DNA from 4 places in the Peribacillus sp. SIMBA_075 genome. Region 2 is predicted to be linked to each of the others. Evidence: riboswitches for the same ligand, from Rfam matches in the RefSeq annotation. Region 2 holds a riboswitch; each other region holds the start of a gene.
The links. A riboswitch is a leader RNA that binds a small molecule or an ion and turns the genes downstream of it on or off. The one in region 2 is predicted to bind S-adenosylmethionine.
Positions count from the first base shown of each region.

Region 1: linked by a shared signal. The riboswitch ahead of SB775_RS13030 (Na+/H+ antiporter NhaC family protein) and the one ahead of SB775_RS15005 (O-acetylhomoserine aminocarboxypropyltransferase/cysteine synthase family protein) in region 2 are both predicted to bind S-adenosylmethionine.
Region 3: linked by a shared signal. The riboswitch ahead of metK (methionine adenosyltransferase) and the one ahead of SB775_RS15005 (O-acetylhomoserine aminocarboxypropyltransferase/cysteine synthase family protein) in region 2 are both predicted to bind S-adenosylmethionine.
Region 4: linked by a shared signal. The riboswitch ahead of SB775_RS19905 (ABC transporter permease) and the one ahead of SB775_RS15005 (O-acetylhomoserine aminocarboxypropyltransferase/cysteine synthase family protein) in region 2 are both predicted to bind S-adenosylmethionine.

Region 1 is NZ_JAWRYN010000014.1:99,879-107,460, reverse strand. Features, by position in the region: gene SB775_RS13030 (Na+/H+ antiporter NhaC family protein) at 234-1,550, opposite strand; SAM riboswitch class I at 1,743-1,850, opposite strand; gene SB775_RS13025 (SOS response-associated peptidase) at 2,174-2,845, opposite strand; gene SB775_RS13020 (hypothetical protein) at 2,906-3,061, opposite strand; gene gltS (sodium/glutamate symporter) at 3,342-4,547, opposite strand; gene hutG (formimidoylglutamase) at 4,577-5,533, opposite strand; gene SB775_RS13005 (LysR family transcriptional regulator) at 5,657-6,547, shown strand; gene ggt (gamma-glutamyltransferase) at 6,722-7,582, opposite strand, start outside.
Region 2 is NZ_JAWRYN010000019.1:21,772-29,353, forward strand. Features, by position in the region: gene SB775_RS14980 (acyl-CoA dehydrogenase family protein) at 1-1,531, shown strand, start outside; gene SB775_RS14985 (arsenate reductase family protein) at 1,673-2,029, shown strand; gene gcvH (glycine cleavage system protein GcvH) at 2,127-2,510, shown strand; gene SB775_RS14995 (toprim domain-containing protein) at 2,603-2,968, shown strand; gene SB775_RS15000 (thioredoxin family protein) at 2,972-3,280, shown strand; SAM riboswitch class I at 3,417-3,522, shown strand; gene SB775_RS15005 (O-acetylhomoserine aminocarboxypropyltransferase/cysteine synthase family protein) at 3,622-4,932, shown strand; SAM riboswitch class I at 5,051-5,162, shown strand; gene SB775_RS15010 (methionine ABC transporter ATP-binding protein) at 5,327-6,361, shown strand; gene SB775_RS15015 (methionine ABC transporter permease) at 6,354-7,022, shown strand; gene SB775_RS15020 (MetQ/NlpA family ABC transporter substrate-binding protein) at 7,038-7,582, shown strand, end outside.
Region 3 is NZ_JAWRYN010000031.1:43,021-50,602, forward strand. Features, by position in the region: gene mnmM (tRNA 5-(aminomethyl)-2-thiouridylate-methyltransferase MnmM) at 1-548, shown strand, start outside; gene SB775_RS19360 (hypothetical protein) at 705-1,100, shown strand; gene SB775_RS19365 (alpha/beta hydrolase) at 1,175-1,978, opposite strand; gene SB775_RS19370 (gamma carbonic anhydrase) at 2,189-2,707, shown strand; gene SB775_RS19375 (hypothetical protein) at 2,744-2,944, opposite strand; gene SB775_RS19380 (hypothetical protein) at 2,941-3,198, opposite strand; gene metK (methionine adenosyltransferase) at 3,206-4,399, opposite strand; SAM riboswitch class I at 4,564-4,727, opposite strand; gene pckA (phosphoenolpyruvate carboxykinase (ATP)) at 5,127-6,713, shown strand; gene SB775_RS19395 (nucleotide sugar dehydrogenase) at 7,272-7,582, opposite strand, start outside.
Region 4 is NZ_JAWRYN010000033.1:35,133-42,714, reverse strand. Features, by position in the region: gene SB775_RS19940 (hypothetical protein) at 1-349, shown strand, start outside; gene SB775_RS19935 (LPXTG cell wall anchor domain-containing protein) at 521-625, shown strand; partial or broken gene SB775_RS19930 (IS110 family transposase) at 816-957, shown strand; gene SB775_RS19925 (GNAT family N-acetyltransferase) at 1,193-1,753, opposite strand; gene SB775_RS19920 (hypothetical protein) at 1,968-2,198, opposite strand; partial or broken gene SB775_RS19915 (ATP-binding protein) at 2,540-3,637, shown strand; gene SB775_RS19910 (MetQ/NlpA family ABC transporter substrate-binding protein) at 4,081-4,920, opposite strand; partial or broken gene SB775_RS19905 (ABC transporter permease) at 4,998-5,127, opposite strand; SAM riboswitch class I at 5,220-5,330, opposite strand; gene blaI (penicillinase repressor BlaI) at 5,711-6,091, opposite strand; gene SB775_RS19895 (BlaR1 family beta-lactam sensor/signal transducer) at 6,072-7,582, opposite strand, start outside.

The DNA.
Region 1 (7,582 bases), on a different contig from region 2:
TTCCACCCTATAGATTGCACCCATGCCGGGCGCACGAAAATAAGCCTGAACCAGAATAAATGGTTCAGGCTTATTTTTATTAGTTTAAACTAATAACCTTATTCATAAATATCTTTTTTCATACCAAAATATTTTTGGTCGCATCTCGTTGCCAAACGGCAATTTTATGGTAATAGTCATAACAACACCCTGAATCCAATGATTCAGGGTGTTGTTTCAAAATTATTCTCATTTTAAGAAGTACGTTTCTTCGCTTCATCATTTCCCGCCTGAAACCGTGGAAAACCAATCAAGATGGCAATAATTCCACAAATCCCAATAAGTATTGGGTAATAAGAATATGGCAAGATGCTTATAGGGGAAATCTTTGCTACCCCTGCTGCAACAAGGAGCTGTGCCCCATATGGAATCAACCCTTGGATGCAACAGGCAAAAACGTCAAGCAAGCTCGCCGATTTACGTGGATCAATCCCATACTTCTCGGCAATATTTTTGGCAAGTGGCCCGGCAATGATAATCGAAATCGTGTTATTTGCCGTTGAAAGGTTCGTCAAACCAACAAGCCCGGCAATGCTGAATTCCGCTCCTTTTTTTGATTTGCTATTTCGGGTCACAAGGTGGAGTAAATAATCGATGCCACCATTATGTTTGATTACAGCTACCATACCTGCAATTAAAATGGCAAGGAAGGAGATTTCATACATTCCCGCCATACCTTCCCCAACCTTTTGAATGACACCCAACGGTTGATAACTTCCATCAGCCAAGCCGATAATTCCGGCAAATACAATTCCGATGGAAAGGACCAGGAACACATTGACTCCTGCCAATGCAGTGATCAATACACAAAGATATGGAAGGATCTTCACCCAATTATAAGCATGTTGGGAAATGTCGGCTTGTTCACCCATCGTTAAAATTCCTAGGATGGCACATGTGATGATGGCCGCAGGTAAAACGATGAAAAAATTCACTTTAAACTTATCCTTCATTTTCGTTCCCTGTGTTCGAACTGCAGCGATTGTCGTATCCGAAATGAAGGATAGATTATCACCAAACATCGCACCACCAATAACGGCCGCCATTGAAAGGGCAAGCGAAATATCTGTTTGCTCACTAATTCCAACCCCAATAGGTGCTAGGGCAACAATCGTTCCCATGCTTGTCCCCATAGATAAAGAAATAAAACAAGCAATAATGAAAATCCCTACCATTAATAGATTTTGCGGAAAAACAGCTAAGGCAAGATTCACTGTTGATTCAACTGCCCCCATGCCATTTGCAACCTTGGAAAAAGCGCCAGCCAAAAGGAAAATGATAACCATTAACATAATATTGGAGTCCCCGGCACCTTTACAGAAGATTTCAACCTTTTGATTGAAAGTCTCTTTCCGATTCATTGCCAATGCAGCTGCTGATGCGATAGAAATCGCTACAATCACCGGAAATGAATAAAAATCTTTAGTGATGATTCCGGAGCCAATAAATAAAATTAAAAAAACGACAAATGGGATCAATGCCCAGGGATTCCCTTTATTGTTTGCACTCATGATGAACACCTCTTTTTATTTTTCGCATGACATGTGTCACAGCCCTTATTCTTTTAACAGTTTTTGCAAATAACGCTAATAATAACCTGATATGCCCACTAATGGAATCAACAGCTTTAAAACTGTCGGCATAAAAAAAGACCTCTTCCTTTAAACAACAAGAAGAGGTCTTTTAATTTATAAAAAACGCCCCCCTTATCTTTCAGGCAAAAATTAGCCTGCTGGATTTGGCACAGCACTCCTATTAAGTCTGCTGCCGAGACATCTTCGGGCCAGTCCCTCCGTCTCTCTTGATAAGAAGATCTACATTATATAATTTATCAAATATTACGATATCCACCAGAAAAGTACCAGACTGGAAACTCGCCGAAACCATCTGAGTTTGTGAAAGTGACATCGAAAGCCATATTGAAAAGCAAATATAAGAGTACAGCATTTTATGTATTTTCGCAAGGTTTAGTTTTAAAGAATTTCACATGTGGACCTTAATATAATAAAGGGCCTTTTACATGTGCAGTAAATAAGGTTTTTTCAATAATGATGTACTTGTTATACTATGATCCAAATCCTGTCTTTTATCAGGAAGGAACTTAAAATAAAAAGAGGTCTAAAGAAAGGACCTCTCAGCAAATTTGTTGTATCAGGTTAGGTGAATTATTTTTAGTTGAGTTCACATCAGTCGATACCTCAAATGCTTCCATCTGTTCAGGATCGAATGATTTTAAATACTGCTGCAGATATGCAGGATCATTAATGGATGGATTCAACCAATCTTTTTCATCTTCAGGTTTTAGGATGACAGGCATACGATCATGAATGCTGGTCATTAGCTCATTAGGAACGGTCGTTATAACTGAGCACGAATAAATGTTGATGCCCTCTGGAGATTTCCAAGATTCCCAGAGACCGGCCATACCAAATGGAGCATGATTCTTAAGCTTTATTCGCATGGGTATTTTTCGCTCGGGTCCCTTCTTCCACTCATAAAAGGAATCAGCGATTATCAAGCATCGTTTCTTCTTATACGCATTCTTGAAGCTTGCCTTCTCAGCAATGGATTCCGCTCTGGCATTGATCATTTTGTAGCCCACTTTTTCATCTTTTGCCCAAAAAGGAATGAGTCCCCACCGAAGATATCCAAGTCGATTCCTAGTCCCGTCATTAATGACGGATAGCACGGAGTGGGAAGGTGCAATATTGTAACTGAATTGGTATTCTTCATCAAATGATCCTTGAATATCGAACCGGTCTTTTATTTCTTCAATGTCAGTGAAAAGGGTGAAACGTCCGCACATAATATCGCCTACCGTTTTAAGATTTATTACAGTGTAACAAATGGAACGGGCAGGTACAAATCAGCGTTCTAAAATCCTGATGTCGGTAAATGGTTGATTGAATAATTCGCTGGAAATCAAAAGTGTTCCAAGGACCTCTCTTTCATCTTCAGCTTTAATGATTTCCGACAAAATTAATGTACTGCCATTCCTGACCGTTACATTATATTCATTCATAGGATCCCCCCTCATAATGCTAGATGGTTGTTATTATAAACCAAAAACCTACAAGTATCATTATTGACCTTAAGCAGAGTCGTGGTTAATCCACTAATGAGGAGCCTATACAGTGGCTCCATTAAACTTGATTACCCTTAAGATTAATCACCCGAAGCAATCCGAGACCCTCATTTCATAGTAAAGGAAGCTTGTAATCTTCCATTTGCATTCAAAATAACTTATAGATAAAAAAGACTGTCCATGAATGAAATCAAAGACAGTCTGGTCAGAAGGTTTTTCACTTCAACAAATTTATACTGGTAATGATAATAGGGATAGCAAAAAGGTCGATGAGGAATGCCCCTACGATCGGTACGATAAGAAATGCCCTTCTCGAAGGACCAAATTGACCTGTAATGGCAGACATATTAGCCATTGCGTTGGGAGTTGCCCCTAATCCATGTCCGATAAAGCCACCAACCATGACAGCTGCATCATAATTCTTACCTAGTAATCTGAATAATACCAATGTACCAAGAAGTACTATGAAAAATACCTGGACGAAAACAATTAGAAGCATCGGCAATGCCAAATCGGCCACTTCCCATAGTTTTATGCTCATTAAGGCCATAGAAAGAAAAATCCCCAATGTTACGTCTCCGATTAGATCGATGCTTTTCATATCCACAGCTTCTCTTTTAAAACCATCAAGAATATTTCTAACGATAACCGCTACAAACATTGCTCCTACATAGCTTGGCAAAACAAAACCGGTTGAACTCGAGAAAAGCTCTCCTAAGTAAGAACCTGCTGCCATACAGAATGTTATGATCAGAATCTGGATCATGAAGTTTTGGGCGTTGATCCCCTTGGGTGAATCTCCGTTCGCTTCCACGGCTGCTGCCACTTCATCATCAATATCCGCTTCGGATGGCTGTAATTTATACTTAGTGATTAAATATTTAACGGATGGACCACCAGCTAACCCGCCTGCAACCAAGCCAAAGGTTGCTGCTGCAAGTCCAATGGATAAAGCGGAACTAACCCCAAGATCTTCAATTGTCCCGCCAAATGCAGTAGCTGCCCCATGGCCTCCTTCCATCGAGATGGGGCCCATTACTACTCCTAATAAAGGCTCTAAATCAAGTACGGTTGCAAGTGAAACTCCTATCATACTCTGAAAAAGAGCCAGGGCGCCGCAAGCCAGCCAGTAAATGACGAGCAGTTTCCCACCTAGCTTAACAAGTTTAAAGCTTGCCCCTAACCCTACAGTTGTAAAGAAAGTAAGCATGAAAAGGCTTTGTAAAGTAGTATCCAATGTTAAATTGATCAATCCAGCCTGTCTGAAGATTGTCACAAGTATCGCGAACAATAATCCTCCCACTACTGGAGCCGGTATGCAAAACCTTTTAAGGATGGGAATCTTCCCAATTAACAGTCCACCCGCCAAAAGCAGTGATACGGCGAGAAATAAAGTTGTGATTTGATTTAATTCCAGATTCATCGTATGTCTGCCCCCAGATGTATAATTTATTATTTAAAATGCAGCAATACCTCATTTATTAAATGTGCTGCCAATGTAACGGTTTTATTATTTTCGTCCAACGAAGGATTCACTTCCGCGATATCAAAGGAGAGGATCTTTTCGTTTGATACGACATGCCTAATAATGGCACGGACCAATTTCGGATTCAGTCCAAATGGAGAGGGTGCACTTACCCCTGGTGCGTAGGCTGAATCAATAACGTCAGTACATAATGTAAGAATGATGAAGTCATTTTTTTTAACGAATTCATTTATCCGCTGCTTGGTTTCATTCATTTCGTTCAATGACAAATCTTCTTCCAATATGTAGTCGACCTTACTCCTCTCAGCAGTTTTAAACAGGGCCTTCGTATTTCCCTGTTTCTGAATTCCGACACATAAATATCCACAACTTTGATCTTCGTCCAAAATCTGTTTAAACATCGTTCCTGATGAACTTTCTTTTTCATAAGGCCTCATATCAAAGTGAGCATCAATATTAATAATCCCCAATCTAGCCTTTGGTCCAACGTATTTCCTTATCCCAAGATAATGACCATAAAGGGTTTCATGTCCTCCGCCAAGTATGATAGGAATCGCTTTACTCTCCAATATCTGGGCAACAGCTGATCCCAGTTGAGCTTGGGCATCCTCCATCTCTGAACCTTCACAGATTACATTTCCAGCATCCACCAGTTCGGTTTGGGAGGATAAATGACATGGTAATTTCGCCAAGGACTGCCTTATATGATCAGGACCCTCTGCAGCACCAATCCTGCCTTTATTTCTTTTGACGCCTTCATCACATTTGAAGCCAATCATTCCAAAGGTTCTGGATGCTTTGGGAGAGGTGTTTAATTCCGAAATCGGTGACAAACGCACTCTTTGGTGGTACCTGAAGCTGTCCATTTCAGAATGGGAATCAATCCTTCCATTCCAATAATCTAAAATCGGTTTATTATACATAATTTCTCCTTTATTAAAAAAATTCTGAAATATCTTTTTTAAAAATTATAATTGAGATAATATATAATTACCAATACAAAATTTTAATATATCTATAGTTTTAAACTATAGAAAGGAGAATATATGGATCTTCGCCAACTACGTTATTTCACTACCGTTGTCCAGGAAAAGAATTACTCTAAAGCTGCTAAAATACTGCATATATCTCAACCTTCCTTAAGTAATGCCATAATGAAATTAGAAAAAGAAGTTAGTTTTCAGCTTTTGGAACGTAATACAAGGGGACTTGAGCTTACGGAAGCAGGGGGGATTTTTTATACGAGATCTGTGGATTTGTTAAGAAGATTCAATAATTTTCAAGTGGAACTTGAGGAGATGAAGCATGTTGGAAGTGGAACAATATCTATAGGTTCCATCGAATCATTCAAAATCTGGTTCCCGAAGATAATCAGGAATTTTAAAATCAATTATCCTAATATCCATTTCAAAGTCAGGGAAATATTGGGGGAAGAAAAGGTTATCGAATCGTTAAATCGGTTTAATGTTCATTTCACCATCACGAACCAGCCAATTAACCATGAGAAAATCATATCTGCACCCCTATACAATGAAAAATTCGTGCTTTTGGTCCATAAAGATGATGAATTAAACGAAAAAGAGTCTATCACTTTCCAAGACCTTGCAAAGAAAGAATTGATCATTAGTACAACTGGATTTCAAACAAGAGATGATATCTTAAAAGCATTCAAGCATGAAAAGGCACTTCCCAATATTATTTACGAAATAGAAAGACTTGAAACAGCTTGCAGTTTGGTGGAAGAAGGACTTGGTGTTACAATTTTACCGGAAAGCTATGTAAAATCCGTTACAACAACCGATACTTCAATCCGTGCAATAGAATCTAATTTTTTGGAAAGGACTGTATACCTGGCATACTTGAAAGATCGATATCTGTCACCTGCGGTATGTAAATTAGTTGAGGAGATACATCGCTTTTTTAATGAGAGTGATTGAATCGACTAACTAAAAAAGCAAATCTTCACTGAAAAAATGCACAAAAAAATATTCCCCTTTCTGCACAATGCACAAGGGGAATATCATTAGTCTGGACCGTTTCACTTCCAATATCCTTCTTACATCTTTTTAAAGGAATCCCTGTCTGGACTGGTTATATTAGTCAGGATGAAATCAATTCGTGACGCTACCATCATCGTCGGGATCTTCAAAATCCGCTGGATCTTTTTCCAATAGTGCCTCTTTGTCTGTTTCGTTCCATTTTGTTTTATATCCTAACGATTTCGCTACTTTTAACACCGGTAAATACGATTTTTTATCTGGTTCATATGTTCCTAAGTCACCTGCTCCAATTACACCCAATCCAAGTAGCAATTTGTCTGATTGGATATAGGGTTTTTCATCTATCAGTTTCATTTGTTCAGCAGTATAGGGATAAACGGCTCCATTCACCTTTAAGGTAAACGGTCCTTTCTTTTCTTCTTTTATTTCTTTTGGCTTTTTAGCTTTATAGGAAACATCATACACTCCTTGAACAGTTCCTTCTCTCGTATTGTCGGCTCCTCCATACATTTTCCCTGTTTCATAATCAAAAATGACAGCTTGCACATTACCGATATGTTGGGGTTTTTCTTCATAAACATGGCCTTTTGCCATTAACTCCAGCCTTGTATTTTGTTCAATTCCCGGTTCCCATCTAACTGTAGGATAACCAGCAGAATAAATACGTGGAGCTAGTATGGCATCTTGAATTCGCATATGATGATCAAGCACATTCATAATCGTTTCAGATACCGATGCTATTATCGTCGCTCCGCCTGGTGAACCAATGGCCATGAAGGGATTGCCATCTTTTAATACGAAGGTCGGGGACATACTGCTTCTTGGTCTTTTTCTTGGTTCCACCTGGTTAACGCCCCCCGGTGTGGCATCAAAATCCGTCATTTCATTATTAAGCATGAATCCATAATCAGGTACCATGATACCCGATCCGAATACTTGCTCGATTGTAGTCGTATAAGCAACCATATTTCC
Region 2 (7,582 bases):
CAGCGGATTGGGTCTTGATAAAATCAGTTCGGCATTAATTACAGAAAAAATGGCACTTGCAGGCGGCTTCGGTATTACGCATGGTGCACACGTAGGTATCGGATCTTTGCCAATCGTATTATTCGGGAATGAAGAACAAAAGAAAAAATATCTCCCTTTACTGGCAACGGGAGAGAAAATTGCTGCGTATGCATTGACGGAGCCCAGCTCAGGTTCAGATGCCTTAGGAGCAAAAACGACAGCGAAATTGAATGCAGAAGGAACCCACTATATTTTAAATGGTGAAAAACAATGGATTACGAATGCAGGTTTTGCAGATGTCTTCTGTGTTTACGCTAAAATCGACGGCGAACAATTCTCTGCTTTCATTGTTGAGCGAGATTATAAAGGCGTATCAACTGGTGCTGAAGAGAAGAAAATGGGGATCAAAAGCTCATCTACACGTACATTAATCCTTGAAGACGTTCTTGTACCAGTCGAAAATCTTTTGGGTGTAGCAGGAAAAGGGCATGTCATTGCATTCAATATCCTGAATATTGGCCGGTATAAGTTAGGCGTGGGTGCTGTCGGCGGATCTAAACGTGCCCTTGAGATTACAGCTGCTTATACGAATCAACGCCAACAGTTCAAAACGAAAATTTCCGATTTTAACTTGACGAAAGAAAAACTTGCAACAATGGCGGCAAAAATTTATGCTGCTGAAAGCTCTGTTTACCGTACCGTTGGACTTTATGATCAAAGACAGAGCAAGTTGACGGATGAGCAAGTGAAAGATGGAAAATCAATGGCAGCTGCAATCGCTGAATATGCAATTGAGTGTTCAGTGAATAAATTCTTCGCCTCCGAAGTATTGGATTACGTTACGGATGAAGGTGTACAGCTTCATGGTGGTTATGGTTTCATGCAGGAGTATGAAATTGAAAAAGCATATCGTGATTCCCGTATTAACCGGATCTTTGAAGGTACAAATGAAATCAATCGATTGCTTGTTCCGGGAACTTTCCTGAAAAAAGCACTTAAAGGGGAATTGCCACTTCTTCAAAAGGCACAAAGCCTGCAAGAGGAATTAATGATGATGATGCCGGAAGAGCCTGGCGATGAGCCATTGGCACAAGAAAAAATGCTTGTTAGAAACGCTAAGAAAATCGGTATTTTGGCTAGTGGCCTTGCTGCACAGAAATACGGGAAAAACCTTGATCAAGAACAAGAAATCCTCTCCAACATTGCTGATATAGCTTCCCTTGCCTATGCAGCTGAGTCCGTTGTGTTACGTACGGAAAAAGCAATTGCGTCTACGGGGCTGGAGAAGAACAAACAAAAAGTACTTTATACGGAAATTTTCGTTCAGGAAGCTTTCAATGAAATAGAACAACATGCAAAGGAAACGTTAATTGCGGTTGAAACAGGCGACACACTTCGCATCATGCTTGCTTCCCTTCGCAAGCTGACAAGACACACTCCAATCAATGTCATTGCGAAAAAACGTGAAGCTTCGGTTAAGGTAATCGAAACGGAAAAATATGCGCTATAAGCAATAAATCAGAATCTGTAAAGGGGATGCCCGTAAAGGCATTCCCTTTATTTCCTTTGATGAAATCTCATTGGGAATTCAAAGGATATTTCATTGTATTGCGTGGTGAAAACGGGTATTCTAATGATAGGTGGTGAAACGATGGGCTTAACATTATATTGGTACCCAAAATGCGGCACATGCCGTAATGCGAAAAAGTGGCTGGATAATCATGAACTGCAATATGAAGCAATCCATATAGCGGAAAACCCGCCTTCGCGAACTGAAATCGAACAACTATATAAAATCAGCAATTTAGAGTTGAAGAAGTTTTTCAATACTAGCGGTCAAAAATATCGGGAGCTGGGCTTAAAGGATAAGCTGAAAGAAGCTTCTGATGCAGAGATGCTTGATATATTGTCCACAGATGGCATGCTTCTGAAAAGGCCGATTGTTACGGATGGTACCAAAGTGACGGTAGGCTTCAAAGAAGAGCAATTCAATCAGGTTTGGAACTGAAATTTAACAAAATATTTGGTTAATTCCTTACTAAAACATAAGATCTGCCTTATAATGGAATAGATAAAAAAAGATGTACATATGGAGGGTTAAAATAATGACAACAACACCAAAAGAACTTCGTTACACTAAAGAACATGAATGGGTCAAAACGGAAGATGGAACAGTGCGCATTGGAATTACTGCTTTCGCCCAGTCCGAGCTTGGGGACATCGTATTCGTTGAGCTTCCGGAAATCGGTGATGAACTGAAAGCGAACGAGCCATTTGGAAGTGTGGAATCCGTTAAGACGGTTTCTGAGCTTTATGCTCCAATTAGTGGCAAGGTTGTTGAAGTAAACGAAGATTTAAGTGACAACCCTGAATATGTAAATGAATCTCCTTTTGAAAAAGCATGGATGATCGTGCTTGAACCATCAAATAGCAGTGATATTGAAGATCTGATGAGCGCTGAAGAATATGAAAGTTTGATTAACGGTTAAAATAAAGGAGAGGGGGGCCTGGAAAGGCCTGCTCTCTTTTTCATTTTGTACAATTGCAGTTGCGCACATAATTCGTGAGATGGAGTGATGACATGGAATGGGGCGAGTTCGATAAAGTGATCATTGTAGAAGGCAGTTCCGATAGAAAAAAAGTTGCCTCCGTTTTAAATGAAGATGTGGATATAAGATGTACGAATGGGACCATATCATTAACTAAGCTCGATGAATTAGTGGATGAATTGATGGAACGTGATGTTTATCTCCTGTTTGACGCAGATGAATCAGGAGAAAAGCTGCGGAAGCAATTCCGAAGGGAAATGCCGGAAGCGAACCACCTGTATATTAATAAAATGTACAAAGAAGTGGAAAGCTCACCCGAACATCATATCGCAACTGTGCTTTTATCTGCCAATATGAATGTGAAAATGAAATTTTTAAGTCAAAGGATGAACGATTAATTGATGCAGGAATGGAAAGAAGAAGAGTGTAAGATTGCCGTTGAAAAAGGGGAAACCTTTTGTTTATATTTATATACGCCTTTATGCGGTACCTGTCAGGTGGCTTCCAAGATGCTGACGATATCCATGGAACTTTTCCCGGAATTGAAGGCAGGCAAAATGAATATGAACTATGTCCAAGCAATCGCCGAATCGTATGAAATTGAAAGTGTCCCTTGTTTATTGCTTTTCAAAAAAGGACAGCTGCACAAAAAAATATATGCCTTTCAATCCGTTCCTTATTTGTATGGATTGCTTAAGGAAATCAGCTAAGAAACCAATCAGAACCGGATTGGTTTTTTTATGCTCCCAAATTGAAATCAAAAAAAGAATATTCTAACAATTCATTGACTGATTAATTCTAAAATGCTATATTTTGAATTAAGTAAGTAACGGCTGAATTTAATAGTTCTTATCAAGAGTGGCGGAGGGACTGGCCCGACGAAGCCCGGCAACCGGTATAAATTTATATACGGTGCTAATTCCAGCAGAGTGTTGGCTCTGGAAGATGAGGTGTGTTTTAAAACCTCTTCTTGTGGAAGTGGTTTTTTTGTTTATGAAAGGCCAGGTTTTCATGAAATTCCAACTAAATCCATAGAAAAAGGTGAAATCATATGTCAGAGAAAAAGTTGCGTTTTGAAACATTGAGTGTTCATGGCGGTCTGCAAGCTGATGAAACAGGTGCCCGGGCAGTCCCTATCTACCAAAGCAATGCATACTTGTTCAAAGACACAGACCATGCAGCGAATTTATTTGGTTTAAAGGAGAATGGTTATATATATACACGACTCCATAATCCCACGGTCAGTGTTTTTGAGGAAAGAATGGCCTTATTGGAAGGCGGTATCGGCGGATTGGCAACTGCAAGCGGAATGGCAGCCATCTCACTGTCAATCCTGAATATTGCCGGTGCAGGGGATGAAATTGTTTCAGCCTCTACATTATATGGCGGCACGTATAATCTTTTTGAAAATACTCTTCCTAAATATGGGATTAAGGTGAAGTTCGTTTCACCTGATGACCCAGAAAGTTTCAAAAGGGCAATTACGCCAAGAACAAAAGCCATATTTGCTGAAACGATCGGAAATCCAAGTTTGAGGGTCCTTGATATAGAAGCAGTAGCGGACATCGCCCACGAAGCCGGGATACCTTTAATTATCGATAATACCTTCGCTACACCGTATCTATGCAGACCAATTGATTTTGGGGCGGATATTGTCATCCATTCCGCTACAAAATGGATTTTGGGAAATGGAACGACGTTAGGCGGTGTCATAGTGGATGGAGGGAAGTTCGACTGGAACTCGCCAAACTACCCTGGCTTTACGGAGCCAGACCCAAGCTACGACGGTCTTGTATACGCCGATGCAGTTGGACCTGCTGCTTTTATAACGAAAGCCCGAGTGCAGTTGCTTCGTGATTTAGGTCCTGCGCTAAGTGCCCAAAGTGCATTCCAGTTTACGCTTGGACTTGAAACGCTGCATGTAAGAATGAAAGAGCATCTTTCGAACACCAAGTCTGTTATTCAATATTTGGAAAATCACCCTGCCGTGACTTGGGTTTCACATCCCGGTAAAGAGGATCATCCAGATAAAGCCCTTGCGGACAAATACTTGCCTAAGGGAGCAGGATCTGTTGTGACTTTTGGAATACAGGGTGACCGCGAAGCCGGGGCAAAACTTATCAATTCGGTGGAATTATGGTCCCATGTAGCTAATGTAGGGGATGCTAAGAGTTTAATCATCCACCCTGCCAGTACGACCCACCAACAATTGAATGATGCAGGTCTGGCGAAAGCGGGAGTGCGTGCTGATCAGGTCCGTTTATCCATCGGGATTGAAAATGCAGAGGATTTAATAGAAGATTTAGAGCAGGCAATTGAAAAAGCGACGAATATCGTCTCCCTGACGTCTAAAACGGTTTAAGCAAAAAGTCCAGTTCATTCTTTTACTAGAAATAATATACATTGCACTCCTTTTTTATCTATGATAAAATTTCCCCATACTAAAGAACTTAATGTTGTACAAATATTCTATATATTAGCTCTTATCAAGAGAGGTGGAGGGATGTGCCCGATGAAACCCGGCAACCGACAAGGAGATTCCTTGGAAAGGTGCCAATTCACACAAAGTTTAATTACTTTGGAAGATGAGAGGAAGGCCAGCTTCTTCACCTGCCTTTCTGCTCATGCAGAAAGGTTTTTTCTATTTCATTTGGGAAAACCTTCATGAAAGGAAAAAATGGTATTAAAAACTGACTAATAATGTAGAGAAATCAACTAAGTTCATAGGTTTTATTGGATAAAAGAGGTGAGCATTAATGATTACATTGACGAAAGTAAGTAAGCTTTTCCGAACAGGAAAAGGAAACGGTGAGACTATTAAGGCAGTAAATAATGTGAATGTTGAAATAAATAACGGCGAGATTTTCGGTATTATTGGTTACAGCGGAGCGGGGAAAAGTACTTTGATCAGAATGCTCAATGGATTGGAAACACCTACAGAGGGATCCGTTGTGGTGGCTGGGAAGGAAGTTTCAAAAATTAAAGGGGCTCAGCTCCGTAAGGCACGTCAGGAAATCAGCATGATTTTTCAACATTTCAATCTATTATGGTCCAGGACCGTTCAGGAAAATATATCCTTCCCATTGGAAATTGCAGGAGTTTCAAAACTTGAACGCACCAGGCGTGTGAACGAATTGATCAAGTTAGTCGGATTGGAAGGCAGAGAAAAGGCATATCCTTCGCAATTAAGCGGAGGGCAAAAGCAAAGGGTGGGAATAGCCAGGGCCCTTGCAAATGATCCTAAGGTCCTGCTTTGTGATGAAGCGACTTCTGCCTTAGATCCACAGACTACCGATTCCATACTCGAATTGCTTGTTGACATCAATCAGCGCCTGGGGTTGACGATTGTTCTGATAACACATGAAATGCATGTAATACGTAAAATCTGTCATCGCGTGGCCGTGATGGAAAACGGGCAAGTCGTTGAAGAGGGACCTGTCCTGGATGTATTCAAGAATCCTAAAGAACAAATGACGAAGCGTTTCGTGCAACAGGTAACGGAACCAGAAGAAACGAAAGAAACGATGGACCATTTGCTTGAACGCTTTCCTGCAGGTAAAGTGATTCAATTGACTTTTGTAGGTGATCATGCAGAAAGCCCGTTGATCACCAAGCTCGTACGTAACTTCGAGTTGGATGTCAATATCGTTCAAGGTAAAATATCCCAAACAAGAAGCGGTTCATATGGAACGTTGTTTATCCACCTTGATGGTAATGAGGATGAAATGCTCCGCGCAATAGAATTCATAAAAGCACAGCAGGTAGGCGTGGAGGTGATTACTCATGCTTGAAGAATTATTGCCGAATGTAGATTGGGAATCCATTTTAGAAGCAACGAAAGAAACGCTTTATATGACAAGCATCTCTGTAGTGGCTACCTTCTTTATAGGCATACTATTAGGGCTGATCCTGTTCTTGACAGGGAAAGGGAATATATGGGAAAATCGGGCGGTCAATGCGGTCATTGGTGCTTTCGTTAATATATTCCGTTCCATTCCATTTCTTATTTTGATCGTGCTGCTCATTCCTTTCACTAAAGCGCTTGTCGGTTCCATGATTGGTGAGAATGCAGCATTGCCAGCACTTATTATCGGGGCGGCGCCATTTTATGCGCGTATGGTTGAAATTGGTCTCCGTGAGATCGATAAAGGTGTAATTGAAGCGGCTAAATCCATGGGGGCAAAAACGAGTACGATCATTTGGAAGGTCCTTCTTCCAGAGTCGATGCCGGCCCTTATTTCCGGGATTACGGTAACTTCGATTGCATTGGTCGGCTATACCGCAATGGCCGGGGTCATCGGCGCAGGCGGGCTTGGTAATCTAGCCTATCTAGACGGCTATCAAAGAAGCAACAATGACGTTACGTTAGTAGCGACTATCGTTATTCTGATTATCGTCTTCATTATTCAAATTATTGGAGATGTGATTACATCTAAATTAGACAAAAGATAAAGGGAGATGAATAGGATGAAAAAGTTTTTAGGATTTGCATTAATCCTTGTTTTATCGATTGCTCTGGCAGCTTGTGGAGCCGATAAGGACAAAAGTGGCAGCGATACAGAAAAGGAAACGAAGAAATTAGTTGTAGGGGCATCCAATGTTCCGCATGCTGAGATTCTTGAAAAAGCTAAACCTCTTCTTAAAGAAAAAGGAATAGATTTGAAAATTGAAAAATTCCAGGATTATGTTTTACCGAATAAGGCTTTAAATGATAAGGAATTGGATGCTAACTATTTTCAGCACCTACCTTTCCTTGAGGCGGCCAATAAAGAGAATGGATATCATTTAGTCAACGCGGGCGGAATTCACATCGAGCCTATCGGACTATATTCACAAAAATATAAAAGCATCGCTAAACTTCCGGAAGGGGCAACAATCATTATGAGCAGCTCGGTTGCTGACCACGGACGTGCGTTATCTCTGTTGGAAAAGAATGGCCTGATCAAGTTGAAAGAGGGCATCGATAAAACGACAGCAACAACAAAAGACATCGTTGAAAATAAGAAAAACCT
Region 3 (7,582 bases), on a different contig from region 2:
TCGCCAGGATCCTGCTTGAAAAAGCGGTCCAGCCCGGGGATATTACCATTGATGGCACGATGGGCAACGGTTTTGATACTGTCTTCCTGGCAGGACTAACCGGAGAAAACGGACATGTCTATAGTTTTGACATTCAGAAAGAAGCACTCCAAATCACAGCGGCCAAACTGATGTCCGAGAATTTACAGGAACACTGCACCCTCATTCACGATGGGCATGAACAACTCAGCAAATATATCAGAAAAGAACATTCCGGAAAGATCACAGGTGCCATATTCAACCTAGGCTACCTTCCTGGCGGTGACAAATCAATCATCACCCAAGCAGATACGACGATATCAGCTATTGAACAGCTGTTCGAGATGCTTGCACCTGAAGGCATCATCATCCTCGTCATTTACCATGGACATCCAGGAGGATCGGCTGAACGGGATGCATTGATGGATTATGTACAGGACTTCCCTCAACAAAAAGCGCATATCCTGAAATACGGCTTCATCAACCAAGCCAACAATCCGCCATTCATTGTGGCGATTGAAAAGAGATGATCGCTCCTGACACCGTTCTTTCGGAACGGTGTTTTTTCATTTGAAGGAAATGGCTACCCCTCAAATGATCGGCAGCAAATTTCCAATCATAACTTTTTGAATTTTTTGTCTATAATAATTATAATTAAAGAAAATAGATAAGAGGGTGTAGAAAAAATGGAACAGTTGCCTATTTCATTACTGACCGATATATTGACAGAAAGAATCAAAAGGGATTCGAGTGAAGAGTACGGGAATTTTGTCAGATCGCTTAATTCATTGACAGAAAAACAAAAAAACATGGAAGACCTCAAACAATTTGAAAATCATTTTGATAAGTTCCTGCCACAGCTCGATTTAGTGATTTCCACACAAAACCATGATGAAATCATGAATATGAAAGCGACGCTTTTAGATTTATTCGCTAATGACTTGAGCTTTAAATCCATCTATCTCCTATCCACCGCCTTATCCAATAAAAATGAACTTACACATTTGAGCCAATTTATGTATCCGGTTACTTTTTGGGCACCGGTCATCAAATCGTACGAATTGCTTACAAAAGCAGGTTGATCCATTTCAAATAAAAAAAGCTGCTGAATGTCTCACTTCAGCAGCTTTTTCAATTATCCCGCAGGATTTACCGATCAAACGACATACCCTAATATCTTTAAACGATTTTCAACAAAACTCAGCGCATATTGGAATACATCATCACGCTCAGGTTCGTTGAAGATTTCATGATAAAGCTTCGGCCATTCCTTATATTGCTTTTCACTGGCCAGGTTATAATTAAACCACTCACGAACCGCCTTCTTATTCACGATTCGGTCATCTCCGCCCTGCATGACCAAAAGCGGCACATCCTGAAATTCGGGAATCTCTTCAAAAGCATCCTTCATCGCCTGTGCAAGCTCGCGATACCAGCGAATCGAAACCTTCGTGATATATAATGTATCGTTTCTATCGGATTCACGAATTTCCGCACTTCTCGTCGCCATTTCAGGTGTCAATCCGGAATCTACCCTTAACTGAGGCATCGTGATGTTCAAACCATGCGAGATGGTTGTCAGGAACTTCCGCGGCTTCGTCACGAGGCCTAAACATGGAGAAGAAAGAATCACCCCTGCAATGTCCCATTCCTCTTCCTGAAGAAGGCGTATCGAAATCAAACCGCCCATGCTATGTCCAAGTAAAAAGACCGGCAACGAATATTCGTAAGCCTCTTCTATCCAGCTTTTCACTTCGTCTAAATATTCATCAAAGGAATCGATATGTCCCCGGTAGGCGCGAGTTGTCATACCCTGCCCTGGAAGGTCGCCCATGACGACATTGTATCCAGCTGAAAGCCACATTTGTGTTAACCACTTATAACGGCCGTGATGTTCCATCGCCCCATGAATGATGACAATGACGCCTTTTGCGTCTCCTTCTGTCTCCCATTTCCACATTCGAAATCCCCCTTTCACTTTTCACTTGTTGTATACGATCCATGATAGTTAAAATAATATATATAAATTATAACCATATTCGTGATTTTCGCCAAAAAAGAAACCTAACAAGTTGTACATTTATATTATAAATAGCCAAGTGTATTTGCATACGGTATATTAAAATAATACATAAAAACATTCACTTCGGAAAGGAAATGATTGAAAATGATTATTTATCCGTTTAAAGGTAAAGAACCTGATATCGCTGAAAGCGCTTATATTGCTGAAAATGCTGTCGTGACAGGTGATGTGAAAATTGGTGAAGAATCGTCAATTTGGTTCAATTCCGTCATACGCGGCGATGTATCCCCAACCATCATTGGGAACAAAGTCAGTATACAGGATAACAGCGTTCTGCACCAAAGCCCAAATAATCCATTGATCATCGAGGATGAAGTAACCATTGGCCATCAGGTCATTTTACATAGCTGTAAAATCCGAAAAGGAGCTTTGATCGGCATGGGCTCGATTGTGCTTGATGCAGCGGAAATCGGCGAAGGGGCTTTTATAGGTGCAGGCAGTCTCGTTCCCCAAGGCAAAGTCATTCCACCGAACATGTTGGCATTCGGACGCCCAGCTAAGGTCATTCGTGAAATCAACGAAGAAGACCGTCAGGATATGGAACGTATCGTACGCGAATATGCTGAAAAAGGGCAATACTACAAAACGGCAGAACGTATAAAATAAACTGAATATAGCGGGAACTTATAGGACGCACCAAACTTACGAACTCACGAGTATATGAGCCAAATTCACGAGTAAATGAACCAAACTCACGAGTAAACGAGCCAAATTCACGAGTAAATGAACCAAACTCACGAGTATTCGCACCAATCTCACGAGTATTCGCACCAATCTCACGAGTATATGCACCAACCTCACGAGTATTCGCACCAAACTCACGAGTATTCGCACCAAACTCACGAGTATTCGCCCAAACTCACGAGTATTCGTACCAAACTCACGAGTATTCGCACCAAACTCACGAGTATTCGAGCCAAATTCACGAGTAAATGAACCAAACTCACGAGTAAACGCCCAATCTCACGAGTAAATGAGCCAATCTCACGGGTATATGCACGTGAGTGGATTTCTATGGGATTTCTTGAATTACTCCCTCTGACGGCAAAATAAATCAATAAAAAAAGGTGTCCGCTATAAGCGGGACACCTTTTCATTTATTGATTATGCTTGTGCTTTTAATGTTTCTGCTTTATCTGTGCGTTCCCATGGAAGATCGACATCTGTACGGCCAAAGTGTCCGTATGCAGCTGTTTGTTTGTAAATCGGGCGACGAAGATCAAGCATTTTGATGATACCGGCTGGACGAAGGTCGAAGTTAGCGCGAACTAGGTCAACAAGGACTTCTTCGCTAACAGTACCAGTTCCGAATGTATCAATCGAGATCGATACAGGCTCTGCCACACCAATTGCGTATGCCAATTGAACTTCCGCTTTGTCAGCCAGGCCAGCTGCCACGATGTTTTTCGCAACGTAACGAGCAGCATATGCTGCAGAACGGTCAACTTTAGTAGCATCCTTACCAGAGAATGCACCGCCGCCGTGACGAGCGTATCCGCCATACGTATCAACGATGATTTTACGTCCAGTAAGACCAGCATCCCCTTGAGGTCCGCCAATTACGAAACGGCCAGTCGGGTTGATGAAGTACTTAGTTTCAGCATCGATCAATTCAGCTGGAACAACTGCTTTGATTACATGTTCTTTTAAATCTGCTTGAATTTGTTCAAGCGTAATTTCTGCATCATGCTGTGTAGAGATAACGATCGTATCAACACGTACAGGACGGTTATTCTCATCATACTCCACAGTTACCTGTGTTTTACCATCAGGGCGTAAGTAAGCAAGCGTTTCATCTTTACGAACTTGAGCCAGTCGGAATGAAAGTTTATGTGCCAATGAGATCGGAAGCGGCATAAGCTCTTCAGTTTCATTACAGGCAAATCCGAACATAAGACCTTGGTCCCCTGCACCGATTGCATCGATTTCTTCCTCTGACATGTGTCCTTCACGAGCTTCCAATGCTTTATCGACGCCAGCTGCGATATCGGCAGACTGCTCATCAATTGAACTCAATACAGCACAAGTTTCAGCATCGAAACCGTATTTCGCACGTGTGTAGCCAATTCCTGCAATCGTATCACGAACGATACGCGGAATATCCACGTAAGCGGATGTTGTAATTTCTCCAGCAACAAGCACAAGACCTGTTGTTACACTTGTTTCGCACGCAACACGTGCATTTGCATCCTTAGCAAGGATAGCATCTAAAATGGAATCTGAAATCTGATCACAAATCTTGTCCGGATGGCCCTCTGTAACAGATTCAGAAGTAAATAGACGTTTCTTTGACATCATATTTCCTCCTTGGAAGTTAGTATGTTGTAGGCATAAGCCTGATTTTTTACGGAACTCGTTTCCCTCATTAGTTTCAACTATAGACACAGAATTACTTATTAAAAACACAAAAACCTTCCCTGGCAAATGAGGAAAGGTTTAAAATTCTGTCTTCTATCCTTTCACTCTTATCGTTCAAGGGTTTTTTACCTTGCTCAGGTTAGCACCATCACCACTATTCCTTGAAGAACCATCGCTTTATTTTCGGCGATCGGTCTTGGAGTCAAGTTCAATATGGCAGGTTGCTGGGTTTCAAAGGGCCTGTCCCTCCACCAACTCGGGATAAGAGAATCCGTACAATTTAAGATATTATCGTATCTGGTTGGAATTTGTCAATGCTTTTCTAAAAAAGAACATTTCCCCCATAATGGCGTTCACGTGAAAATACGTGTTGGTTCAACGTCCTTAAAGGGTTTCCAAGCCAGGGCGAATAGAAATAATGAAAATTGCCATTAATAATAGAACATTGAGAACAAGAATTGGAAAGGCATCATGATTTACCATTCAAAATTAAGATGCTTCCATGAAAGTATATGCGATCATCCTGACTCGGTTCCTTCCCATTTAAAATGATTAATGCGGCCAGTTGAAAATTATCACAAAAAAAAATAAATAGTATAGACTATTTAAATGAATGTGTTATACTAATTGTAATATAAAAACTTAAACAAAGGAAGGTACCTCATATATGAATTCTGTAGATGTTTCTAATGAGTTACACCAATTATTAACAGGAAACAATGTTCAAACTCAACTTTCAGTTCCTCAATTGGTTGAAAAGGTATTGAGCAGAAACGAAGGCGTTTTAACATCAACTGGCGCAGTAAAAGCTGAAACCGGCAAATATACTGGTCGTTCACCTAAAGATAAATATATCGTGGAAGAAGCATCTGTTAAAGATAAAGTCGATTGGGGTTCAGTGAACCGGCCAATTTCCGAAGATGTGTTCAATAAACTATATAATAAAGTAGTTGACTACCTAAAAGCAAAAGAAGAGATTTTTGTTTTCAAAGGTTTCGCTGGTGCAGACGAATCATCACGCCTTCCTATCCAAGTTGTTAATGAATATGCTTGGCATAATCTTTTCGCCCATACTTTGTTCATCCGTCCAAACGAAGAGGAACTAAGAGGTCACGAATCAGAATTCACAATACTTTCGGCACCTAATTTCAAAGCAGATCCAGAAGTGGACGGAACTTCTTCTGAAACTTTCATCATCGTTTCATTTGAACGCCGCACCATCCTTATCGGCGGAACGGAATATGCAGGAGAAATGAAAAAATCGATCTTCTCGATCATGAACTACTTACTTCCAGAGGCTGGAATCCTTCCAATGCATTGCTCTGCTAACGTAGGACGTGAAGGGGACGTCGCTTTATTCTTCGGACTGTCCGGTACAGGTAAAACAACGTTATCCGCAGACACTAATCGTAAACTGATTGGCGATGACGAGCACGGCTGGTCTTCTAACGGTGTTTTCAACATCGAAGGCGGCTGTTATGCGAAAACGATCAACCTTTCACGCGAAAAAGAACCACAAATTTTCGATGCGATCCGTTTCGGTGCCGTATTGGAAAACGTAGTTGTTGATCCTGAAACACGTGAAGCGAACTATGATGATAGTTCATTAACAGAAAACACTCGTGCTGCATACCAAATGCAAGCGATCGATAACATCGTGAGCCCAAGTATCGCAGGACACCCAAATACAATCATTTTCTTAACAGCTGATGCTTCAGGCGTACTGCCTCCAATCAGCAAGCTTTCCAAGGAACAGGCAATGTTCCATTTCCTAAGTGGGTACACAAGTAAATTGGCTGGTACTGAAAGAGGAGTAACTTCACCGGAAGCTACATTTTCAACATGTTTCGGTTCACCATTCTTACCGCTTCCGGCTACACGCTATGCTGAAATGCTTGGAGATAAAATTGACGAGCACAACGCAAAGGTATACCTTGTCAACACTGGATGGACTGGCGGTGCATACGGAACTGGCAGCCGTATGAAACTTGCTTACACTCGCGCGATGGTACAAGCGGCACTTGAAGGCGAATTGGCAAATATCGAGACAATTAAAGACGATATCTTTGGTTTGGATATTCCACTTCATGTTCCTGGTGTTCCTGACGAAGTGCTTCAACCAATCAAGACTTGGGAAGATTCTGCTGCATATACACAAGCAGCAACAGCTCTTGCTGCCCAATTCCGTGAAAACTTTAAAAAATTCGGAAGCGTTCCAAGTGAAATCGAAGAACTTGGCGGCCCGACAGCATAATAAATTGTACCCAAAAGGACCAAGCCCTTGCTTGGTCCTTTCTTTATAAACTGACTAAGCTGAGCAAAAAATCAACCATTACAATCTCACTGCTGTAAAAGCCACACATTAGCCTGAAGCGCCAGGCAAACCAAATCTGCTCTTCACATGTCCGCATAGGAAGTCATATTTACAGAACATATAGTATTATCCAATCTATACTTTTGAATTAAAAACAGCCAAGAATCTGTCTCCTATGTTCCAGCTAGTGGCTATCATTCCATTTGTTCAGAAAGCCCGGGGAAAGGTCTCCTGAACCAATCCTATACATCCTGCTGGCCATATAATAAACGAGAAGTTCGTCATCCATTTTCCATACTATAAAACCACTCCTCTTGCCCGCCCCACCTCCTCCTAACTAATATAGACTTCGCTGCAAATAAAAAATTACAGGTTCATCCTATTATTATTTCAAATGATTTTTTAACATGTTGCAAAACTTAAAGGGTGCTGACTGAGTCAACACCCTTTATTCTCTATCCTATCCATTTCCGGCCTTGCAGCAGAAGCAGTTGTTTATTAGATAATCATTTTGTTCCTTACTTCTTTCAAATGCTCTGTTTTATATTCGAATACATTGCCTAAGTTGACAATTTGGGTGTTATGTTTATTTGCATCAATGCAATTTCGAGTATCCAAAATTATTTTATGAGCCATCTTATTCGAAAGTTTGTCATAATCCATTTCTTTAAATTCATTATGATCAGTTAAGACAAGAATCAGGTCGGCATCCTTTACAGCGTCTTCGACAGAAACGACTGGCATTTTTCCAGATTGGACATGTGGGTCATGCAAAGATACTTCCACCTGATCCATGCTCATCAGGATAT
Region 4 (7,582 bases), on a different contig from region 2:
GTTATCAATTGGACATTCCGTTGAAACAATAAATTTATTAGATGTAACACCATTTGACTGGGATGTCGTATATTCCTTTGGACCATATACCCCGAAAGATGATATATATGAAATGGTAGGTTATAAATGGGATACTATTAGTGAAACTGTAAATGAAGGAATGAATCAAGTTGTATTTTTGAACGATGGAAAAGTGGTCTGCTATTTATATGGTTATCCTGAGAATAATGGATATGGTATATCTTTTGAATCTGAGAATTATAAAGATGCTGGTTATATGATTAATAATAAAGATGATGTAAATTTTCAAGTAGAAAGAAGCGACAGTGTCGTATATTTGAGAAACTAAGGAAGGATAACTACCTGGTGCTTTTTCAATAATGAAGGCTGCTACGGCAACCTTTTTCTTACGGGACTAACTGGTCAGTTTAGTTTAATAAGACTTTTAGAATCAAACTATCAGTTGAAAAACCTTTTTAGAAAAAATCTCGTATATTTATTAGAATAGGAGGAACAGGTTATGTTAGGGGATATTATATATCAAGTTATTGTTTTCGGAGGTATAGCATTAATTTTAGGTGTTTTAGGTTATTTATTTTTTAAGAGAACCAAGAAAGCTGATTAAATTTCTAATTCATGTAACGGGTGCTTTACTTCATTACCAGGAGCTGATCAGCAGCTCCTTTTCTTATAGAACTAAAGGGGCAGCATTCCTGTAATAACTGAAAATGAGGTTTGAATGAAAAAAGACCTCTTGATATGATGAATGTGTCCTAAGCTGGCAAGGACAAGAACATCTATTTGGAGGCCTTACAATGAATTATAACCAAAATCATAAAATCTCTCAAATTACTTCTGAAACCTTAATTGTCGGAGTAGAACATTTCGCCAAGCACAAACATGTCGCTAGAGCACGATTTTAGAGGATTGGAACTGGGTAAAACGTGTTTCTTTGAAAAATCTAGGTGACAATATATTCCAGTGAATTTTAGATGAGATCAAAGGAAGAATCAACGAGGTTGTTAAAGCATAAGCGTCAAATATTCCCCGCCTACATAGCACAACTTAATGTTCCTAGAACAAAAGTATACATTTATGAATTAATGTTCAAATGTGTATAGCCTTATTCATCAGATTCGTACATTAGTTCACAAATTGAATAATATTGTATTTAGAGGTTAACCGATAACGTCTACGCTTCAAGTAAATATGAAAAGTCTGCATATGATAGATCCTTTTGTAAGAGAAATAAAGTGTATTGGTCTTTCGGGATTTCATATAAATCATATACAGCACCATTTTCGTTTAATTGCGCATACATCGATTTTCTTGTTTTATTTGCTTTTATAACATAAGGAAGTTTTTCGGCAGCTTTTATGGAACGGATATTTTCTTCTCGAATCCGCATAAAAACCGTCTCAATACCTAGCTCATTAAAGAGCTCTTTAAAAAAAGCATCTTTAGCAGGTCTATTATATCCTTTTCCGTGATACGGTTTTCCAATCCAAGTACCTAAGAATCCGCAATTATCTTCTATATCGAATAAAGTAATCATACCGATTGGAATTCCCCACTCATCAAGAATAGTTCGAGAAATTAATTCGCCACGCTCTTCGGCCTCAATCGTTTGTTTTGTCATAAATAAGAATTCCTCATATGAACGAACTTTTTGGCGTACAAATGGGAAGACATCTGGATGTGCCATTAGTTCGTACAATACGTGGCTTTCATGAAGATCTCGTTTCTTAAGCATAAAATCCCTCCAATCATAAGCAAACTCAGGTGTGTTTTAGGATTTTTTTTAATAATAAGAGATAGGCAATAAGTGAAAATGCATAGCGGTTTTCACTGAATTAGAATGCTAAAGGGGGCTTTTATAGATTTTAAGATACATTGATTTTTGATAATAAGGTAAAATAAAAATATGTAAGCGACCTTGTCATTCCTATTAGGATACACAAGGTCGCTTAAACTATTTCTTCTTGATTTACCATTACTTTGTAATCTAATCCTTTCATTTTTTTATTTTTTAATACCAGTTTTAGTATTTTTCTAAGAGAAGATCCGTATTTTAAAAAAGGGACAAAGGCTAAGAATTCTTTAGAAAAAACAGAGCTTTCTTGATACTCAATGTGCATTATATTTCTCTTTATTTCATTGGCATCACCTTCTTTTAATTTAGTAAGATTAGCATACAAGAAAAATTTCATGTTGTAAATATAAAAGTCGAAATTTTCTGAAAAATATCGAAAAAAGTAGTTTTATATACTTTTTTTTAGAGAATCGGATCTATTCAGCAATTCCAAATAGTTGAGTCTAGACGGAAAAGATGGGAACTCATACCTGTCCATATGGTTAACAGGATTTATATAGAACCACTTTTTATGCTTCATGGAAAATATGAATAAATTATAAATAAGGATTCTTGCATCAAGCCCCTTTCCAATATATAATATTTAGAATATTTAGAAAATTTGAAGTGAAGGAGTGAAATTATATATCTATTCAACAATTACAAGAAAGTTATATGTCTATTCTACAATTACGAGAAAATGAGATGAAATACCGTACTCTATTTGAACATGCAACTGTTGCAATTTACCTATTAGAATTGAACGAGGATCGATTTCCAATTCGATTTCTCGACGTAAACCAAGTTGCATGTAAAAGATTAGGTTATAGTAAGGAAAAAATTCTTTCCATATCTGTTATGGATTTTCTTCCTGAAAACATTAAAACTATAAACATTATAAAAGATTTCGAAAAGGGAAAACATTACTTCACTTTGCGAGACGAATATGTTTTTAAAATAGAAGAGAAAATAGATACTGAGTTAATCATCGATATCTTTAGATTAGGTGAAAAAGAAGTTGCAATGGTTATTACTCGAGATATCACTGAACGTTTAAAAACGGAAGAGTTACTGCGAAAATCAGGGAAGCTGGATGTGGTAGGAAAATTAGCTACAGCAATAGCTCATGAAAATCCACTTACAACTATTAAAGGATTTATACAACTAATACAATCAATGAAAAATAAAGAAAATCAGTGGTACATAGATGTAATATCATCAGAAATTGAACAAATAGAAGTAATCACAAATAGATTTATGATAGTAGCTAAACCACAAGCAGTAAAGGTTCAACTCAATAATTTGAGCATGTTAGCAGAACAAGTTATAACGCTACTGCAACCTCAAGCAATGATGAAAAATATACAGATCAGAACAGAGCTTAAATCAGAAATTCCCTACATACCTTGTGAAGGAAACCAAATAAAACAAGTGTTTATCAATATCTTAGAAAATGCAATTGAAGCGATGTCAACGGGAGGAGAAATTTTGGTTCAAATCGATACACTTGATAGTCATCAAGTAAGTATTTGTTTTATCGATCAAGGATGTGGGATTCCAAGAGAACGTATCCCATATCTTGGAGAACCTTTTTATAGTATCAAAGAAAAAGGGGTTGGCTTAGGGTTAATGATCTGCTATGAAATTGTGAAAGCACATCAAGGAAAGATAGTTATTGAAAGTGAAATGAATAAAGGAACAACAGTTAATGTTATTCTTCCCATCTATTATCTTTCTTATCAAAGGATTCTTTTAATTTCTTTCATGGGAAAGGCTTTTCGGTGATTACATACGTAGGTGTCGACTAGATATGACTACTTACAAATATTGATTGGTATATCTTATCCAATATTTTATGTAATCTTTATATCACTTTTGGATTGCATATTATCACGATTTTCTTAGTTTCTTTTGACATGGAGAGGATTGACCGTGACGACGGCAATATCCACACAGAATAACTAGATGTTGATCCGTAATTCTCTCAATTAGTAGATTTTGTTTGTTTTGCATTTTAAAATTCATAGTAGGGCTTCCTCCTTAAGACTTTGAGTTTAGTTAAGTATTTATGTTTAAGAAATTTACGCTTTAAGTTTTTGTATCTTCTATTAAGCAGCTTTTTGTAAACGGATTTTTTGCTTTTCTAGTGTATAGACATAGAAGAACCCCGAGTAATGGACCTTTTTCGAAGTGTCCATTATTCGGGGTATAGTTCATGAAAGGGTGTTTTATTTAGATACTGGTATGACTGCACCTTTATATTTTTTAGTAATGAAGTCTTGTATTTCTTTAGAGCGAAGTACTTCTACTAACGCTTTTACTGTCTCTTTATTTTCATCGCCCTTACGTACAGTGATAATGTTTGCATATGGATTATCTTCACCCGATTCAACAGCGATTGGGTCTTTAAGCGGATCTAGCCCTGCATCTAACGCATAGTTCGCATTAATAACAACCGCATCACCTTCGTTGTTATTATAAATTTGAGGTAATAGGCCACCTTCTATATCTGCATTAAAAGTTAAGTTTTTAGGATTTTCTACAATATCATTAATCGTAGCTTCTGTTTTATTGATGCCTTCTTTTAGCTTAATAACGCCTTCTTTTTCAAAAATAGATAGAATACGTCCTTGTTCAGCTACAGCATTACGCATAATAACTGTACCGTTTTTTGGAAGATCTTTTAAGCTATCATACTTTTTAGAGTAAATGCCGATTGGCTCAATATGAATAGCACCCGCATTTACAAAGTCATAGTCTGGATTCTCTTTTAACACTGATTTAAGATATGGAACGTGTTGGAAATAATTTGCATCAATCTCTTTATCAGCTAACGCTGTGTTCGGAATAATATAATCTTGGAATGTTTTAATTTCTAAATCAATTCCCTTTTCCTTTAATAATGGCTTTGCCTGTTCTAAAATTTCAGCATGTGGAATGTTTGATGCACCCACAAGGATTTTCTTTTCTTTGTCTGAAGAATCTGATCCGCTGTTAGTCGTACCGCAAGCTGCTAAACTTAATACTAATGCTGAGGAAACTGCTAAAGTTGATATCCACTTTTTCATAATTCATTTCTCCCTTATCGTTTATCTATTTTTGTTGTACATATATCACCTATAAATTGAATAAAAAACAATGACTAAACATCATTATTATTGAGCTGAAACCCTTCAAGATATAACAAATTACCTAAACCACCTGCACCAACCCCCGCAACCAACTAGAAGGATTGTTGTAACTGTAATACCTGAAATTAATGCTGGCAGCAGCTCTTAGTATGTTAGTCTGTAGGGGAAAGGAAAGTTTTTTCTCCTCAAAAAAACCTTTCTACACATGAGTAGAAAGGTTGGTTAAACAATCCTTTCTCTCATCTTCCAAAGCACATTGCTTTGCAGGAATTGGCACCATATCAGTTAAATAACTGACGGTTGCCGGGCTTCACAGGGCACAGTCCCTCCACCTCTCTTGATAAGAGTCAAACATTATATTCAATTAAACGAAATATTTTAAATTCAGTAAATATAGTATGAGAGTGATCTTATCATGACCGTATGGCAGTGTCAATCAAAAAATTGTTCAATTAATTTGAATTTGCGGATGATTGCGTTAAATGTTTTATTCCTGTAGCCTTTGCGATTGCTTGTTCCAGGCCCTGCAGAAGCCTTCACTATCAAGAAGCGTGATAAAAAACATCTATTGAATTAAATTCATGCATAACTATTATTAAGACGAAAGTTCTGATTTTTTTCGTATCAAACCACACAGATCATTACATGGGAAATATGTCCGCCGTTATTTCGATTTTGACCGAAAAAAGCGATTTGGAAAAATCCCAAATCGCTTTTTTAAATATTATTACTTTTTAGGTTTCTTATTTAAAATAAAGCGCAGTTCATTGATATCATCATCAGATAGGGCATCTTCGTGAATGAATTGGACCAGCATGGATTTCATGGCCCCTCCATAGATACGTTTGATAAATGATTCGGTCTCGGCACGCTGGCACTCCTCCTGTGTATAGAGCGGGTAAAAGGTGTAAACTCTTTGATCTTTATTGACACCTACTACATCTTTTTGAACCAATCGATCGAGAAGGGTACGTATGGTTTTCGGCTTCCAATCGGTACTCTCCTGTAAGGAAACTATGATGTCATTTGCTGTTTGAGGGGCTTTATCCCAAAGCACGTTCATGATTTCCCATTCTGACTCTGATATGCTAGGAATGTTTTTCTCCATTTTTCTCCCCTCCATTTTCTTTATAGATTCCTAAATCTTTTAAAATTGATAAAGTAATTTCTCCCGCCTTGCTTCCAGATGAATCATCTTCATTTTGTATATTGGTAGCAAAGAAATAAGTATTGTTCTTCGTCTCTACGTAACCGATAAACCAACCATTGATGTTTTTTCCATTCACTGTTCCTGTACCTGTTTTTCCTGATAGGCGAGCTTCCTCATTCTTTTCTATGAGCAGTGCTTCCTTAACGGCTTGGATATGCCTTTCCTTATATCCAAATTGATTGTTATAAAAGGCTTGCAGCAGCTGGACTTGCTCGACTGGAGAAATTTTTAATGAGGATTCGTTCCAGAATTCACCCAATTCCCCAGATACATCGGAATTCCCATAGTTTATCGCTTGTAGATTGGATTGAATTGTTTCAAATCCTGTCCTGCGATCTAATTCCTGGAAATACCAGTTTACAGATTTTTGTAAAGCAGATGAGACATCCTGATCCATATTCCAAGCTTCATAGGGCTGCTCAGTCCCATCCCATGAAAGTTTGGATTCTTCGGGTGATATCACATTTGATTCTAGAGCAAATAAGGCACTATAGATTTTGTATGTGGAATCAGGTGATATCCGCAAAGTGCTTTTTTCTTCATTATAAATGCGATATTGCTGTGCGTTTTGATCATATAAAACAAAGCTTCCTTCATACCCTTTAAAGAATTGATGTAAATCCTCATAAACTGCTCCGTCATTTTTAAAATAGTATCGGTCGTTTTCCGTCGCAAATGCGAAAACGATAGGTAATTGGATTGTCAAAATGATAGTGGCCAACACATAAATAAAGACGCTTTTCCTTATTGATTTTTTTGCGGAATGCTTATAGGCAGAAATTTGTTCAATTCGTTTTTTGATTTGAAGCTTCGAACCGTTTAGTTGTGTCACTAACTGTAGATTACTTGACCGTTTTGAAAGATCCAAAAAATTAATGATAGTATTTCCATATTCACTAAAAGAGTTATCATCCAGTAACTGTAAAACAGATGTATCACATGCGATTTCCCGATCCAATCTCATTTCTCTAAAAGCAAGCCAAACAAGGGGATTAAACCAATAAATGATTTGATAGAATAATATCAAGTAATTTGTCAGCAAATCCTTGTTTTTATAGTGATTCAGTTCATGAAGAAAGATATACTCGTAATTTTTCAAGCTAAGCCAGTTTTCATGCTGAGCAGGTATGACGATATATGTTTGAAAAAGTCCGAATATCATTGGAGATTGGACTCTTTTCGAAATAACGATCTCCATTGATTTTTTTATCCGTAGTCTTTTCTTGCATTCTTCGAAAAGCACGAGAACTTCTTGATTGGAAAACGGAGAAGAATAATTCTTTATCCTTCTAATTGTGAGCCATCCACGAACCATAGTAAAGGTAAATAAAAGCATCCCTGATATCCATAAACCCATCACCCCCATATTAAGTAAGGACAGGTTCGGCC